One region of the Brevibacillus sp. HB1.3 genome, then DNA from elsewhere that is predicted to be linked to it. Evidence: riboswitches for the same ligand, from Rfam matches in the RefSeq annotation. Region 1 holds a riboswitch; the other holds the start of a gene.
The links. A riboswitch is a leader RNA that binds a small molecule or an ion and turns the genes downstream of it on or off. The one in region 1 is predicted to bind S-adenosylmethionine.
Positions count from the first base shown of each region.

Region 2: it holds a riboswitch for S-adenosylmethionine, as region 1 does, so the genes downstream of both, HPY31_RS03695 (ABC transporter permease) here and HPY31_RS15530 (pyridoxal phosphate-dependent aminotransferase) in region 1, are expected to answer to the same signal.

Region 1 is NZ_JABMIT010000006.1:67,627-73,805, reverse strand. It holds gene HPY31_RS15555 (SPL family radical SAM protein) at 1-782, opposite strand, end outside; gene HPY31_RS15550 (2OG-Fe(II) oxygenase) at 795-1,508, opposite strand; gene HPY31_RS15545 (methylated-DNA--[protein]-cysteine S-methyltransferase) at 1,501-2,040, opposite strand; gene moaC (cyclic pyranopterin monophosphate synthase MoaC) at 2,213-2,695, shown strand; gene HPY31_RS15535 (MFS transporter) at 2,699-3,955, shown strand; SAM riboswitch class I at 4,016-4,130, shown strand; gene HPY31_RS15530 (pyridoxal phosphate-dependent aminotransferase) at 4,213-5,394, shown strand; gene HPY31_RS15525 (hypothetical protein) at 5,549-6,019, shown strand.
Region 2 is NZ_JABMIT010000001.1:776,410-782,588, reverse strand. It holds gene HPY31_RS03705 (ABC transporter ATP-binding protein) at 1-225, opposite strand, end outside; gene HPY31_RS03700 (ABC transporter permease) at 239-1,186, opposite strand; gene HPY31_RS03695 (ABC transporter permease) at 1,191-2,123, opposite strand; SAM riboswitch class I at 2,233-2,337, opposite strand; gene HPY31_RS03690 (sulfite exporter TauE/SafE family protein) at 2,460-3,254, opposite strand; gene HPY31_RS03685 (rhodanese-like domain-containing protein) at 3,292-4,710, opposite strand; gene HPY31_RS03680 (FAD/NAD(P)-binding oxidoreductase) at 4,832-6,031, opposite strand; gene HPY31_RS03675 (response regulator) at 6,164-6,179, opposite strand, start outside.

The sequences.
Region 1 (6,179 bases):
TCCGGGGGAAAAACATGTAATAGCCGATCATAGACGATCCGATAGGCGGAAGGATCGTACCATTGTTCCAGTCCAAGCTGTTCATAGAGAGCGGGAATGCCGTTTCTTTTCGTTCGTTTACCACCGCTGCCATCTCCCATATAAAAATCGTCGACACAGACACGGGTGACCAGGGGACGCAAAATCTCCGGGAATGACTCACTGCTCGGTAAAACAGGGGCAATCGTGGCTTGGGTAGGGATGCCTGCTTCCGCCAAGCGCTGGAGTGTTTTGAGTCGCGCTTGAATAGGGGGAGCTTGTGGGCTAAAGTGCCTGCGAATCTCCTCCAAATCGGTCTCGACGGTCATGCTGACGCGGACGCGATCACCTAGCAGGAGCAACAAATCGGCATCCCGCCAAACCAAGGGACTTCTCGTCTGCACCAGCAAAAAATCGGGTGGATTCTCTACCATGACTTCGAGTAAAGACCTCGTTACCTTTTCCGTTTGTTCGATGGGCTGGTATGGGTCTGTACTCGAAGACATGAAGATGGTCACCTTTCCTTTTTTCTTAGCCCGCAAAAGCTCCTTGCCCAATACATCGGCAGCTTGCTGTTTGATATCTACCCATGTGCCCCATTGCTCGTTGCGAAACAAAGAGACAGGCATTTGCCGAACATAGCAATAGGAGCAGGCGAAAGAACAGCCTGTATACGGATTGAGCGAATGGGTGTAATCCGCAAGAAATCCGCTTCCTTTATTAAGGAGGGTTTTCGGCACTTTATAGGAAAGGATGCTTTTCATATGGGGCGTTCCTCACTTTGCATCATGAAAAATAATTCCGAGGCTGTAGCGCTTTCCGGAGGTAATCGTGCTGACACCGTGGCGTAGCGTATTTTTATAGTAGCCTCGCGTTCCCTGCATAGGACGGTAGGATGTCGGGAAAATCAGACCAGCGCCTTGGTCCAAGGTTATCACATGTCCCCGGCTCTGCGCGCGCGGCCGTTGCTCCATCAATAGAAATTCTCCGCCCCTGTAGTCCTTCTCCTTTTGATTCAAGGCAAAAACCACTTGAAACGGGAAGAACACCTCTCCGTACATATCCTGATGCAAGCAATTATAGCCACCTGTCTCGTATTTCAAAATCAATGGAGTAGGGCGCAGCTGACCCTGATCGTGACAGTGGGCCAAAAATTCAGGGAGAGTAGCAGGATAAATAGCTTCGCGACCAAGCATTTCCAGCCACCGATTTGCAGTCTGCGCAAGCATCGGATAAAAGCCTTCGCGAAGCTCCTGCAAAAGCGGGGGAAGGGGAGCCTGATAATAGCGATACTCTCCTTCACCGAAACGGTACCGCGCCATCTGGATCGTATTGCGAAAAAGGTTATCTTGTTCAAATGTAGCGATTAATTCTTCGCACGCATCCGCGCTTATTAAGGAAGGAAAAGCAGCATACCCTTGTTCATCCAGCTCCTGTTGCATGGATTGCCAGTCAAGCGCAGCGATCTTCTCAGTCAGTGAACTAGCCATGCTTCACACCCCGATTTGCCTTTTTCTCCAGATCGAGCAGAGTTGTCTTCATGGGCAGTCCTCCGCGATAGCCAGTCAGTGAACCGTTTTTACCGACGACGCGGTGGCAGGGGATTGTAATGAGAACCGGATTGGCACCGATTGCGGCACCGACGGCACGAACAGCAGCAGGCTTTTCAATGATGTTTGCAATGTCGGTGTACGATGCGGTTTGACCGTACGGGATTTGGCGAAGTGCCTCCCAGACAGCGAGCTGAAAAGGCGTTCCAGACAGGTCGCAATCCATGGAAAAATGCTCGCGCGTCCCCTGCAAATACTCCATTAGTTCTGTTGCAAAAGGCTTTAGCCATGGATCGTCTTGCACCAGTGCATTGTGTGGGCGATGCTTTTCAACCCACGCTTCCAATTCAGCAAAAGGCTGGTTGACCGAGCCGACATAACAAAGCCCGGCAGCCGTTGCAGCTAAATAAATGGTCCAATCGCCATGTCTTAGCATTGACCAACGTACCGTTTGATCACTCTTCGTTTCCATATCCATGCGCCTCCTTTGAGCTGTGTACGCACAGTATACCTCCAGCATCTGTTCTTCGTACATTTTTAGGAGTGGATGAGCAAGATAACGAAACTACGCCTTCTACATTCCCATTGCTTTTATCCAGCGGCGGGAGTAAGGTAGGAGGAGATAGAGGAGGAACGATACTCGTATGACTGATCAATTAACACATTTTAATGAACAAAATCGAGCGCGGATGGTAGACGTGTCCGAAAAGGACGTCACAAAACGGGTGGCTGTAGCTGAGAGCCAAATCATCATGAAACCCGAAACCCTCGCCCGAATCCGCGAAGGTCGAATCGAAAAGGGCGATGTACTCGCAGTTGCGCAGGTAGCAGGTGTCATGGCTGCCAAAAAAACGTGGGAAATCATCCCGATGTGTCATCCGCTGCCATTGACTGGCATCGACATACAGTTTGCTTTTGTAGACGAAACGACGCTTGCGATTACAGGAACCGTGAAGACGACAGGGAAAACAGGCGTCGAGATGGAGGCTTTGACCGCTGTAAGCGTAGCGGCTTTGACGGTGTATGACATGTGCAAAGCCATGGATAAAGAAATGATTATCGGTCCGACCAGTCTGCAATCCAAAACAGGCGGAAAAAGCGGCGATTTCCATCGGGGAGAGAAGTAAGCCATGAGGCAAAAGTGGGAATCTTATCCGAGCAGCATTCGTTTATTGGCGATTGCTGCCGTCATTTTTTCTACCGGAATGGCATGTATTTGGCCGCTGGTCACGATTTATATTCATAACCATCTCGGAAAGCCGCTGACTGTAGCCGGCTTCTTGTTGCTTTTAAATCAAGGCGCATTCTTGATCGGAAGTATTGTCGGCGGGATGCTGTTTGACCGCTGGGGCAAAATGCGCACCATCATTGTCGGTTCCATCGGTGTTATCCTGATTTCGCTCGGATTAGGTGCTACGCAGGATTTTACGATTTATGTTGTGTTGCTTCTGTTGAATGGATTGTTTTATGGATTACTTTCTCCTGTGATGAATGCATTGGCCGTCGTTTTGTGGCCGGACGGAGGACGTAAAGGAATCAATCTGATTTATGTCACTCTCAATGTGGGGGTAGCTGCCGGTTCTGCGTTGGGCGGCTTTTTAGCCAGTGTGTCATTTGCCTGGACGTTTTTCGGCAATGCCATCTCACAAGTAATCGTCCTCGCCATGTTCCTACTCATTTTGCCGCGTCAGTTAAAAATGGTGGAACAACAACGCCAAAACTCGACGGCTGGACAAAGCATGCCTGAGCAAGCAACTGAGGATGTGCTGCGACAACCACAGCAAGAGCCAAAGGTGGTATGGGGGGCCTTGCTGCTATTATGCGGGGGGCTATTAATTAGCTGGATTGTCTATGTACAATGGACAACGGTGCTGTCGACCTATATGCAATCCTTGGGCATTTCCCTCCGTCAATACAGTCTGTTGTGGACGCTGAACGGCGGCTTGATCCTGTTTGGTCAGCCATTGATTGCGTGGGTCATTCGACGCTTTGCCCGTACGCTAAAATCACAAATGCTCTTGGGCGCTTATATTTTTGCCTTGTCGATGTTGATTTTGTCTCAGTCAACCGTTTATGCAGGTTTTGTGGCGGGGATGTTCATCATGACGCTGGGCGAAATGCTCGTGTGGCCAGCGGTGCCGGCAGTAGCTGCACAGTTTACGCCAGCGGGACGAGAAGGCTTTATTCAAGGGCTGATTGCAGGGACTGGATCAGCTGGGCGGATGCTCGGGCCACTACTCGGGGCCTTCATCTTCCAATCGATTCACGCGCAGGGACTATTGCTTGTGATGGCAGGATTGTGTCTGTTGTCTGTCGCATTCTTTGCCTTCCACACCTCTTTTCACAAAAGAAGGCATCACGTGCCGGTACAGAATCAAGCATCTTGACACGATTTGCGTGCTCAAGTAGTATGGTATAGACGAAAAAACAGTATATTCCGTGTGTTTGACTTATTCAGAGAGGTGGAGGGACTGGCCCTATGAAGCCCGGCAGCGGATCTGTTCCATGTGATGGACAGATGCTGTGCCAATTCCAGCAGGATTTTTTCCTGACAGATAAGGACGTGACCAAGCTGATCTCCCCCTTTTTCTGTATGGAAAAAGGGGGTTTTACTGTATTGGCCCAAGAAAGGAATGGAAGAAAGATGCGCATTCAACCCGCCGATATGATTGATCGACTCCCTACCCAATTTTTTGCGACCCTGGTGGCAAAAGTAAACAAGGTCATTGCGCAAGGCCATGACGTCATTAACCTGGGGCAGGGCAATCCTGATTTGCCAACACCGCCGCACATTATTGAAGAATTACAGGCGCAAGCGGCACAACCACTCCATCACAAATATCCGCCTTTTCAGGGACGCGTGGAACTGAAGCAGGCAGTAGCTCATTGGTATAAGCAAGAATTTGATGTGGACCTCGATCCGGAGGAAGAAGTAGCGATTTTGTTCGGCAGTAAAACCGGACTCGTAGAGATTTGCCAAGTACTCATGAGCGCAGGCGATGTTGCACTGGTTCCAGACCCAGGCTATCCGGATTATTGGTCGGGGGTTGCAGTCGTAGACGGACGGATGGTTATGATGCCGTTGAAGGCGGAAAATGACTTCTTGCCAGACTACAGCCAGCTATCCCAAGCCGATTTGGATCGAGCGAAACTGATGTTTCTCAACTATCCGAACAATCCGACAGCAGTCAACGCACCACTTGAGTTTTATGAGGAAACCATTCGTTTTGCCCGAAAACATGAAATCGTCGTCTGCCACGACTTCGCCTACGGAGCAATCAGCTATGACGGGAAAAAGCCAGTCAGCTTCATGCAGGTTCCGGGTGCAAAAGAAGTGGGCGTAGAATTTTATACCTTGTCCAAAACGTACAACATGGCAGGCTGGCGTGTAGGTGCCATGGTAGGTAATCGCGAGCTGGTTCGTCTGATTAACCTCATTCAGGACCATTACTTCGTCAGTCTGTTCGGTGCAGTACAGATGGCGGCAGCCAAAGCGATGACGGATTCGCAGCAGTGCGTCCGCGATCTCGTCGCTGTCTACGAAAGCCGCCGCAATGCCCTGTACTCCAATCTGCATCGGATTGGCTGGCAGGCTCCGCCATCTCAAGGTTCGTTTTTTGCTTGGCTTCCTGTTCCAAACGGCTTCACATCTGTGGAGTTCTCTGACCTGCTTTTGGAAAAAGCGCATGTCGTCGTAGCGCCAGGAAATGGTTTTGGCCCGACAGGTGAGGGTTATGTGAGAGCGGCTTTGTTATCCAATGAAGAGCGTCTCGCGGAAGCGGTCCAGCGGATTGAGCGGTTAGGGTTATTTACGAAAACAAAATAAAAGCGAGGCAAATTGGCCACACTACCGTATAGATGGAGTGTGGCTTTTTTCTTCTAGAATAAAAATCATTCTCATTATTGACAGATAATGATTTTCATTATACGATGTCATTGTTGTTAATGATAATTAGTCTCAGCGAGAGCGGGAGGGTACCATGCGCTATCAGATTAACGGTTACACGGATATGTATACGGTGATCGCCAACGAGCGAAAAATCGGCGGAGCCATTGAAGCAGGCCAGATTCGCTTGCGGACGGGAGAAGTTTACGCCAATGCTGTTCTCACTCGTTTGGAAATGTCAGGTGCGCATTTTTGCTCGATCGGATTTGTTACGGAAGAAGGCAAAAGGCTGATTGTCCATGTGAACGATATCAGCATGATCGCTGATGCTCGTCACGTCAACGTATGTGAGCTGACGAACGAATGCATGAGAGTAGAGAAGTCAGCAGAGAGACTGAAACGATTGAAGCGACTCTGTGAACTGAATGAAGGCAGCTGTACGCCGACCTTCCAGGAAGAGGCATTGCTGTTGGCAAGCGATATCGGTATGGAAGAAGCGTCCAATCATGTCGACCTCTCTTTCCTTCCACAAACAGAGAAACCACGTGTGTTCCGTATTGCTTAGGAAAATATAGCCCATACATATGGACCCCTTTTCGTTTCATTCGAAGAGGGGTTTTTTGCATGCAGTGTGTGAAGACTAATGGTTGAACAACCGCTCGACATAGTCAAAACCTATCTGCTCATAGCTAGCAAAGATTGGACTTACGCTGTTGACAGTGATA
Region 2 (6,179 bases), on a different contig from region 1:
ACGCCCGCGAAACTGAATGCTGCCTCCTTTTACCTGACCAGATCGGGGTGGAATCATCCCCATCAATGCCCGAGCTGTCACACTTTTTCCGCAGCCGCTTTCCCCCACAATCGCCAGCGTCTCTCCCTCCTTCACAGAAAAGGAAACCCCTCTTACTGCCTGCACCTCTCCACCGTACGTGCGAAAGGAGACGCGTAGCTGATCTACTTCCAATAAAGGCTTCATGATGTACTCCCCCTCATTTCCTGATCCGTGGGTCCAGTGCATCCTGCAAACCGTCCCCGAGTGCATTGCACGCGAACATCGTAAGCGAAATCATGAATCCCGGAAAAAACAGCCGCCACCATTGTCCGCTCAGCATAACCGCCAGCGCGTCGTTGGCCATGGTTCCCCAGCTGGCTGTTGGCGCTTGCACACCCAGCCCAAGAAAGCTGAGAAATGATTCGGCGAAAATCGCGTGCGGGATCGTGAAGGTCAGGTTGACGATGATGACGCCGATCGTATTCGGAAGCAGATGTTTGATGATGATTTTGGTATGTGAGGTGCCCAGTTTTTCTGCGGCCAGCACAAACTCTTGCCGCTTGATCTGCATGATTTGTCCTCTGACCAGGCGGGCCATCCCCACCCAGCCTGTTAACGAAAGGGCAATAATGATGGTTGCGAGTCCAGGCTCCAGAACCACCATCAGCAGGATTACCACCAGCAGATACGGAATGCTGTACAGAATTTCGGCCAACCGCATCAGGATGTTGTCTACATGGTCGCCCAGCTTGTTCCTCCCTGCCATGTAACCGGATATCCCGCCGATGCATACACCAATCACGAGGTCGATGGCTGCTGCCGCCACACCAATAAACAAAGAGATTTGTCCGCCTGCCCAGGTACGTGCCCACATGTCCCGGCCCAAGTCATCCGTTCCAAACCAGTGCTCACCTGACAGTGGCAGATTTCCTTTCGTCAAAGACTGTTCATGTGGACTGTGGGGAACGAGCAGCGGACCGATGATTGAGAGGGTCACCACTGCTGCGAGCAGGAAGAACCCTAGCATTGCCAGCTTGTTACTGAATACCCGCTGCAATACCTCCTGCCAATACCCAAGACTCGGACGCTCCCGAATTTCCTCAGAAAGCCGGTTTCGGTCGACTGGTCGAAACAGGGAATCCAGTTGTGTTGCCTGATTGGCCATAATGCTACTTCCCTCCACTCGTTAATCTGATGCGCGGGTCAATCACCCGATACAGCAGGTCGATGATGTACAAAGTAAAAATGAGCACAAAGCTGTAAAACACAGTGGTTCCCAAAATAACGGGATAATCGCGGTTAAAAATGCTTTCCACGAAGTATTTGCCGAGCCCGGGAATCGCGAAAATCTTTTCCACCACAAAGGTTCCGGTCATCAGGTTGGCAAACAGCGGACCGATAAAGGTAAGAACAGGCAGGATGGCATTGCGCATCCCGTGTCTAACGACAATGGAAAAGGTGCCAAGCCCTTTAGCCTCTGCCGTGCTTATGTATTCCTGTTGCCAAACCTCAAGCATGCTGGCTCGTACAAAGCGCGCGATGATGGCGAGCGGACCGATAGCGAGCGCAAGTGTTGGAAGAATCGAGTGCTCCCAGCTCCCCCATGCAGCGACGGGTAAAAGCTCCCATTTGACCGCTAAGTACTTGATCAACAGAGGCGCGAGAATAAAACTGGGGACGGAGATCCCGATGATGGCAGCAAACATGGACAAGAAATCCAAGGTTCGATTGTGATAGAGTGCCGCTACGATTCCCAGTGTGATTCCACCTGCCAGTGCGACCGCAAACGACTGGAGTCCCAGAACAGCCGATGCGGGAAATCCCTCTGCAATCAGTGTGTTCACATCCCTCGTCTTGGACTGGATAGAGGGCCCCAAGTCAAATTGCAGCAATCCTTTTAGATAGAGCAGGTACTGTACCGTGATTGGCTGATCCAGGTTGTACTCCGCTCGCATGTTCTCCACCACTTCTTCTGGAAGCATTTTGGCATCTGATGCGAATGGATCACCTGGAATCAGGTGCATGGTCACGAACGTTACCGTGACAATCATCCACAGCGTAACGATCATGAGAAAGCCACGCTTGACTGCATAATAAAGCACGTTGTTTCCTCCTTTGAACTACACATAGTAAAACGATATGAATACTATGGATTATAAATATAGAAAACCCCTCTCCGAAAAGAAGAGGGGCGATTGCACGTTTCCCACCTTCTCATCTCGCAGAATAACTCCGCAGGAATTAGCACCGTAAGGTCAATCAGACCAAGGTTGCCGGGTTTCATCGGGCCAGTCCCTCCACCACTCTCGATAAGAATGTTCTATGAAATTTAATTTCATTGTAAAATTCTTTTTTATCTTATCATTTTACTCGGATATGTCAATGCTGTTCCATGACAATTGATTTTTCTTTATTTTGTTTGTAAAAAAAGTAAATCTTCATACACGTATGAATAGGAGGATGTCAGCCCAAATCTTAATCGTGGTGGCTAGGATCAACAAGGCAAGAATGGATTGGAGAATCCGCGTGCCCAAACGTTTGCTGACCTTCGTACCGAGCGGCGCTGCCATGATGCTGGCGATAACCATGATCACGGATGGCCACAGCAATATGTCCCCTGCCATCCATTTCCCTATCGTCGATCCAATGGAAGATAGAAAAGTGATGGCAAGAGAGGAAGCAATCGCAACTCTTGTCGGTATCTTGAGGATGATCAGCATGATGGGAACCAAAATAAAAGCGCCCGCTGCCCCGACAATTCCGGAGGCACCTCCGACCATCAAAGCAGATAAGACAGCTGTTGGTTTATGAAAGATAACCCTGGTCGTCTGTTCACGTTCGTCCACTCCCTTTTTTGGCAGGAACATCAAGATTACAGCAATCGTGGCCAGGATGGCGTAAACGATATTGACGGCATCTGCCGAAAGAAATTTTCCTCCATATCCTCCAAGCAAGCTCCCGACAATAATGGCACTTCCCATGTACACAACGAGCTGGTAATGAATAAGCCTATCTTTCCGCAGAGTCCAAAGAGCTGCTAGGGTGGCAAAAAATACTTGGACGGCACTTATTCCGGATACTTCGTGAGCTGTGTAAGCAACGAATCCAAGGGCGGGCGGAATGTACAGTAGCATCGGATACTTGATGATGGAGCCCCCGATTCCGACGAGACCAGAGATGAACGATCCCACGAAACCGATAATAAACAGCGTGATCACTAGGTCGATAGTCATAGGCTCACCCTTTGCAGCAACTCGCTTTGATTTCGTTTTATCCTCGTTCTACTACTGGCAAGCCGTCTATTTGCCATTGTAAGATTCCGCCGCTCAAATTCATTACATCCTTGAATCCGTTTGCTTTAAGAATGCTTGCACCTATAGCGGATCGGGCACCGGAACGGCATTGTACGAGAAGCGGTTTATCGTGAGGAAGCTCATCTAGCCGCATGGCGAGTGAACCGAGCATGATGTGCTGTGCATCTTGAATATGTCCTTCCTTCCACTCAGCCAGATTACGTACATCTACTACGTGAACCTCACTCTTTTCCACCCGGTCTGCAATCTCCAGCGGTGTTACCTCTTCAATTGTCTCGAGCGAAGACAATTCCCTTTCCATTAGCTTGGAGCTGTCGATAAAGCCAGTGACAAGATCAATCCCAACAGCACGCAAGGCTTGCAAAATCTCGTCCAGCTCATCTGGGGTGGTCAGGATCTGAACGGGGCGATCGTAATCGACAATCCAGCCCGCCCAGTTGGCAAATGACTTGTTGAAGGGAATGTGAAGTGTTCCCGCCAGATGCCCCTTCGCAAATTTCTGGAAAGGTCGCGTATCGATCATCTGTCCGTTTTCCAGCGATTCCTTTACCGCTTCTAGCGAGTTGAACTCTTGAACAACAGGGAGCTCCTTGAGCAAAGGAGGGCCTTCCTTATTCACGCGTTTCATCACGGCAAAATACGTTGGCGGCTCTGGTTGTCCATCCAGGAGTGCCTGAACGAATTCCTCTTCACTCGTGTGTGACATCGCCCAGTTAAAGAGCTTTTCATAGCCGACGGTAGAAGACGGCACGGCCCCTAATGCTTTCCCGCAAGCACTTCCTGCGCCATGAGCTGGCCATACCTGCATATAATCCGGCAGTTGCTTGAATTTTTGGAGGGATTGGAACATGGCTCTTGCACCTAACTCGGACGTCCCCTTCATTCCCGCCGCTTTTTCAAGCAAGTCCGGTCTGCCGATATCACCGACAAAGACGAAATCTCCGGTGAAGATCCCAATGGGGCGATCTGCATTCCCTCCAAGGTCTGTCAAAAGGAAGGAGATACTCTCAGGTGTATGGCCAGGGGTATGCATGACTTCAAATAGCAAGTTTCCGATAAAAAAGCGATCCCCATCGTGCACAAGCTGATGGTTCAAGCCTTTCACGTATTGATATTTCCAATCTTCATCGCCCTCATTGGATAAAAACAGCTTCGCTTGATGAACTGCGCCCAGTTCCCTGGCACCAGATACAAAGTCAGCGTGAATGTGGGTTTCGGCGACGGCTACAATGGTAACTCCCTCTGCTTTGGCGACTTGAAAATAAGGAGCCAGATTACGGGCGGGGTCGATTACAATCGCCTCCCCGGTTTTTTGGCAGCCGACCAGATAAGATGCATGGGCCAGCTTCTCATCATAAAAGTAACGCAATAACATCGTGTATTCCTCCCTTAACCTGTCTATGATTTGTTTGCTTTTTCCGCGAGTAACTCATGCAGATACCGGAGTGATTCCAGATCGTGCAAAATGGATGTCTCCTCTTCTTTCGAAAACTGCCTCACATCAATCCTTTTAGCATGCCTTTCCAATAAAGGATAGGGAGCAGTTCTTTTTTCATCAGGTACATACTGAATCTTTCTTTGGATTGGTCAAAAGGAAAGGTTTCGCACGGCTTCAGGTTGTAATCAAATTCGGCGAGTACTAGCTTGTTGTACCCCGTTACGAGTGGGCAGGATGTATAACCGTCATACTTGGCAGTCAATGGGTTACCATTGATCAGCGCGAGCAGGTTTTTCTCGACAACGGGCGCCTGTTTGCGAATAGCAGCTCCAGTTTTGGACGTGGGAAGATTCGCGCAATCGCCAATACCGAAAATTGTAGGAAATCTCTTGTGGACAAGCGTAAATGGATCGACATCGACCCAGCCTCCTGTGTCTGCCAATGCGCTGCTTGCAATGAAATCGGGCGCTTTCATGGGAGGGGTCACATGAAGCATGTCATACTTCCATACTACCTGCTCTTTGGTATCCAGATTCTCGAAGACGGCTTCTTTGGTATCCGCCCGTACCTCCAATAGGTTATGCTTGTATCTCGTTTCGATGTTCTTGCGACGAATGACCTTATTGAGGGTATTGGCATACGTGGGAACGTCAAAAATACTTCCTTTCGCTGATGCAAAAATGATCGCTGAGTCGTTGCGAACCTTTAACTTGCGAAAGTAATCATCGGCCAGATACATGATTTTCTGAGGGGCTCCACCGCATTTTACAGGTGAATTCGGATGGGTAAAAATGGCAGTCCCACCTTTAAAACTACGGATGGCTTCCCATGTACTTTCTACCGTTTGGTATGCGTAGTTGCTGCAAACGCCGTTCTTCCCGACGGCATCCTTTAAACCCTTTACCCCCTCCCAATCAAGTTGCAGTCCGGCAGCAACAACGAGGTAATCATAGGAAAAGACGGCTCCCTGCTTCGTACTAAGCCTGTTTTGTTCCGGTTGAAACATGGTGACCGCATCGTTGATCCAGTCAACGCCTGTGGGAATCAGAGAGGAGAGATCACGCTCGGTTTCCTCCTTTTTCGCGGCACCACCTCCGACTAATGTCCACAAAGGCTGATAATAATGCTTGGATGCAGGATCGATGATGGCGACTTGTCCCATGAGCCTTTTGGAAGCACGGACGAGACGGGCAGCAACAGAGATACCTGCTGAGCCTGCTCCCACGATCACAACCGAATAATGAACTTGTTTTGCCATAGCTCCTCCTTCGACGACCATTTGGTTTCCAATCATACGATGTTCGTTCATAAGATGCAGTCTCTCTATTCAGTTTATTCCGCTGACATTTTTTCCATATAGGGGAAGTCCCCTACTTTTGGATTCAAACCATTAAAACGCCAGATCG